2 regions of the Streptomyces sp. NPDC127098 genome follow, and region 1 is predicted to be linked to the other one. Evidence: riboswitches for the same ligand, from Rfam matches in the RefSeq annotation. Region 1 holds a riboswitch; the other holds the start of a gene.
What was found. A riboswitch is a leader RNA that binds a small molecule or an ion and turns the genes downstream of it on or off. The one in region 1 is predicted to bind S-adenosylmethionine.
Positions count from the first base shown of each region.

Region 1 (2,161 bases):
AGCTTCGGGCCCTCATCGGCGGCTGTCTGTGATCGACCCATGCTTCTTACCCGCAGGTAACACGCCGGCCGTCCGGCGGTGCCCGGGGACACACCACCGAAACGAGGGGCGCACCGGGGGATGCTTCGCCGCCGGCCGGGTACTCGCGGGCGGTGTCGGAACCCGAGTCCTACGACGCCGGCCCCTACGTCCCGGAAGGCGCCGGGCTGCCCGAGCTGCGCGGCGCCGCCGCCGACTGCCACGGCTGCCCGCTGTACCGCGACGCCACCCAGACTGTGTTCGGCGCCGGCGAGCCGACGGCCCGCCTGGTACTGGTCGGCGAGGAGCCCGGCGACCAGGAGGACCGGCGGGGCGCGCCCTTCGTCGGTCCGGCCGGCCGGGTGCTCGACCGGGCGCTCGCTGACGCCGGCATCGACCCGGACGACGCGTACCTCACCAACGCCGTCAAGCACTTCAAGTTCGCGCCCCGGGGCAAGCGCCGCATCCACAAGCCGCCGACGCTGCGCGAAGCGGCCGCCTGCCGGCCCTGGCTCACCGCCGAACTCCGCCTGATCGAACCCGAGGTGATCGTGGCGCTCGGCGCCACCGCGGGCAAGGCGCTGCTCGGCTCCTCGTTCCGGGTGACCAGGCAGCGCGGAACACGGCTGCCGTGGTCGGGCGAGGGCGCGGACACGGTGGTCGCCACCATCCATCCGTCGGCCGTGCTGCGCGCCGACGACGCGGAGCGCGAGGCCGCCTACGCCGGCCTGGTCGCCGACCTGAAGGTGGCCGCCCGCGCCCTGGCGGGGGCCTGACCACCGGGTTTCCTGTCAGCGGCCGCGTGCCCAGGGCTCGTCCGAGGAGTGAGACACCCCGGGCGCGCGGGCGAGCCCTGTGCCAGAATCCTCGGCGAGGTCACGAGTGACAGCGACCACGGCCCCGGCCCGCTGTCCGGCAACCCTCCGTCGTGGCGGGGTGCCCCGGGTGATGACCGGGTCGCGAGCAGCAGGGCTCGCGGCAAGTGCGGCCCAGAAGGAGCTCCCTCGTGCGAATGCGAATGCGGTAGAGCGTCACGCTCCCCCCTCGTCTTCCTTCCCTTCACCCTCCCCCTTTCTCTCGTTACCCGCCTTCTCGCGCCGACGGCCACCCGCGAGGCCGTCGGGCGCGCCTGCCCACGGAGACGTGCTCATGACCACCAGCTGTGCCCCCGTCGCCCCCAGCACCACCGCCGCCCCCGCCAGCCTCGACGTGCTCAGCGCCGGCGTCCGCGCCCCGCTCGCCAGCGGCGGCGACATCGAGTACGCCGCGCTCGACTACGCGGCGTCCGCGCCCGTGCTGCGCCGCGTCTGGGAGGAGGTGGCCGAGTACGCGCCGTACTACGGCAGCGTGCACCGGGGCACCGGGCACCTCTCGCGGCTCTCCACCCAGCTCTTCGAGCGCAGCCGGGAGACCGTCGCCGGGTTCCTCGACTGTCGCCCGGCCGACCAGGTGGTCTTCACCCGCTCCACCACCGACTCGCTCAACCTGCTGGCCGCCGCACTGCCCGCCGGCACCCGGGTGTTCGTCTTCGAGACCGAGCACCACGCGGCGCTGCTGCCGTGGGCCCGCCACGGCCACCAGGTCACCTACCTCGACGCCCCGCACTCGCCTCGCCACGCCGTCGAGATCGCCGAGTCGGCGCTCGCGGCCCGCCCCGAGGCCGGTGGACCGGCGCTGCTGTGCGTCACCGGCGCCTCCAACGTCACCGGCGAGCTGTGGCCGGTCGCCGAACTCGCCGCCGCCGCACACCGCCACGGGGCCAGGATCGTGCTCGACGCCGCCCAGTTGGCCCCGCACCGGCCGGTCAGCGTGCGGCGACTCGACGTGGACTGGGTGGCGTTCTCCGGTCACAAGCTCTACGCCCCCTTCGGCGCCGGCGTGTTGGCCGGCCGCGCCGACTGGCTCGCCACCGCCGCGCCCTACCTGGCCGGCGGCGGCGCCACCCGCGTCGTCAACCGGCGCGCCGACGGCGGCGTGCACGTCCAGTGGGCCGACGACGAGGCCAGGCACGAGGCCGGCTCGCCCAACGTCATCGGCGCCTTCGCCATCGCCGCCGCCTGCCGTGCCCTCACCGAGGCCGGCCACGAGACGCTGGTCGCCCACGAGCAGGCGCTGCTCGCCCTGCTCCGCGAGGGGCTGGCGG
Region 1 covers NZ_JBHXFJ010000011.1:2,402-4,562, reverse strand. Annotated here, with positions in the region: gene ACFWI8_RS09885 (UdgX family uracil-DNA binding protein) at 153-794, shown strand; SAM riboswitch class IV at 893-1,009, shown strand; gene ACFWI8_RS09880 (aminotransferase class V-fold PLP-dependent enzyme) at 1,168-2,161, shown strand, end outside.

Region 2 (2,161 bases), on a different contig from region 1:
CAGTAGGGGTCGCCGAGGCTGAGCATCAGCCGGTTCGCCCAGGCGAAGAAGGAGGTGGCCGCCACCAGGTCGGTCAACTCGACGTCGGTGAGCCCCTCGGCGCGCAGCCGGTCCACGTGGGCCGTGGTGGCGCTGACCGGGGTGGTGGCGAGCGCCGCGGCGAACTCGACGATCGCGGCCCAGCGGGAGTCCTGGCCCTCGGCCAGCGGCGCGGTGCGCGGCGGCACCCAGTCGGCGTCCCTCCCCAGCGAGACCCCGAGCAGCCGGTCCACGTCCGCCGGGCGCTTGGACATCTGGGCGGACTTCCGGGCGTGCACGGAGGCGCAGTACACGCAGTCCGTCACCTTGCTGGTCGCCGCGGCGGCGAGCTCGCGCTCGGCGCGGGGCAGGCCCTCGACGGTGGCGAAGATCGCGGCGTCCAACGCGGTGCGGGCCGCCAGGACCCTGGGCAGCCGGGCCAGCAGCCGGAAGTACTCGCCGTTGGTCTTGCCCCGGAAGGAGTCCTCCTGTTCGGCGGTCAGCTCCTCGGTCGGCACCGGCGCCACCCACGCCGTCCAGGACAGCAACTCCCTGGTGTACTCGACGGGCCGCGCCCGCCCGTTGGACGCCGTCCGCGCGGTGCTCTTGACCCGCCCGCGCCCGGGCGTGGCCCGCCCCGGCCGCGCCGCCACGTCCGGGCCGCGCCCCTCGAGCAGCCGCAGCCCCTGGATCGCCCGCGCCTGGAACGCGGTGAACGCCGCGACCTGCGAGATCGCCACGATCTCGTCCGGCGACCACCCGGCCGCGGCCAGCCGCTCCAGATCCTCGCGGGTGGCCAACGCCGGCGAGACGGAGACCAGGTCGACATGGGCCGCCGCCGCCCGCAACGCCGGGTCCTCGGGAAGCTCGTCCCCCCACAGCGCCGGATCGCCGCCCCGCTCCGCGTGCTCCTGAACCAGCTCCGCCACGCCGTGCCAGCGCGCGGCCAACGCGGCCAGGCCACGCCGCACCGGTACCTCGTCGCCGAACAGCGCCTCCCCGGCCTGCTGGGCCCGCGCCGCCACCAACGGCTTGGTGCCGCGCGCCGCCTCGACCCCCTCCCCGAGACCGGCCAGCCGCCCGATGTCGTCCTGCTCCGTGGTGCCCATGAACTCCGCCTCGCCGTGCCTGCTCACTGAAGGCCGAGGCACGGGCAAACCGCTCGGCCGTCCACATATCAAGACGGAGTTCTCGCTATTCGAGAGCTCACCGGAGCACGCTTGCCGCATCACCGCAGCCGGGTCGTCTCCCCGGGGGCACCCCACCGTGCAGGAGGGTTGCCGGCCAGCTAGCCGGGGCTTCACGCTGGCACTCTTGACCTGCGCGGAAACGTAGCCGACGAAAACGCCCCAGAGAACCCGCTGTCCGCCATATGAGACATGCGTCCACGGGCCGGGTGGCACCTGGTCCGCGCCTCACATCTCCGACACGATGACGCGATGCGTCCCTTCCGCTTCCTCACCGTCGTCGGCGAACAGCACGACGGACCCGGCCTGGCCGCCTTCGCCCGCCGCGCGGAGTCGATCGGCTACAGCGCCCTGGTGATCCCCGACCACCTCGTGGCCCAGTACGCCCCGGTCCCCCTCCTCGCCGCCGCGGCCGCGGCGACCGAGAGGCTCCGCGTCGGCACCTTCGTGTTCAACACCAACCTGCGGCACCCCGCCGTCCTGGCCCAGGAACTCGCGACGCTCGACCGACTCTCCGGCGGACGCCTGGAGATCGGCTTCGGAGCCGGCTGGAACAAGCCCGAGCACGACGCGATCGGCATCCCCTTCGAGCCCGTCGCCACCCGGGTCGCCAGACTCACCGAAGCCATCCGGGTCCTCAAGGGCTGCTTCGCCGACGAGAGGTTCACCTTCGCCGGCGAGCACTACACGATCACCGACTACGACGCCCAGCCCAAGCCGGTCCAACGCCCGCACCCGCCGATCTTCGTCGGCGGTGGCGGAAGGCGACTGCTGACGCTGGCCGCCAGGGAGGCGGGGATCGTCGGCCTGGCGCCCCGGCTCGGGAGAAACGAGCAGGGCCTGCCGACCCTCGACGCACCGAGCATCACCCTCGCCGCCACCGAGGAGAAGATCGGCTGGATCCGCGAGGCGGCCGGCGACCGTTTCGCCGAGCTCGAACTGAACAGCTACCCGAC
Region 2 covers NZ_JBHXFJ010000006.1:12,420-14,580, reverse strand. Annotated here, with positions in the region: gene ACFWI8_RS06085 (peroxidase-related enzyme) at 1-1,127, opposite strand, end outside; SAM riboswitch class IV at 1,230-1,338, opposite strand; gene ACFWI8_RS06080 (TIGR03621 family F420-dependent LLM class oxidoreductase) at 1,458-2,161, shown strand, end outside.
Region 2: it holds a riboswitch for S-adenosylmethionine, as region 1 does, so the genes downstream of both, ACFWI8_RS06085 (peroxidase-related enzyme) here and ACFWI8_RS09880 (aminotransferase class V-fold PLP-dependent enzyme) in region 1, are expected to answer to the same signal.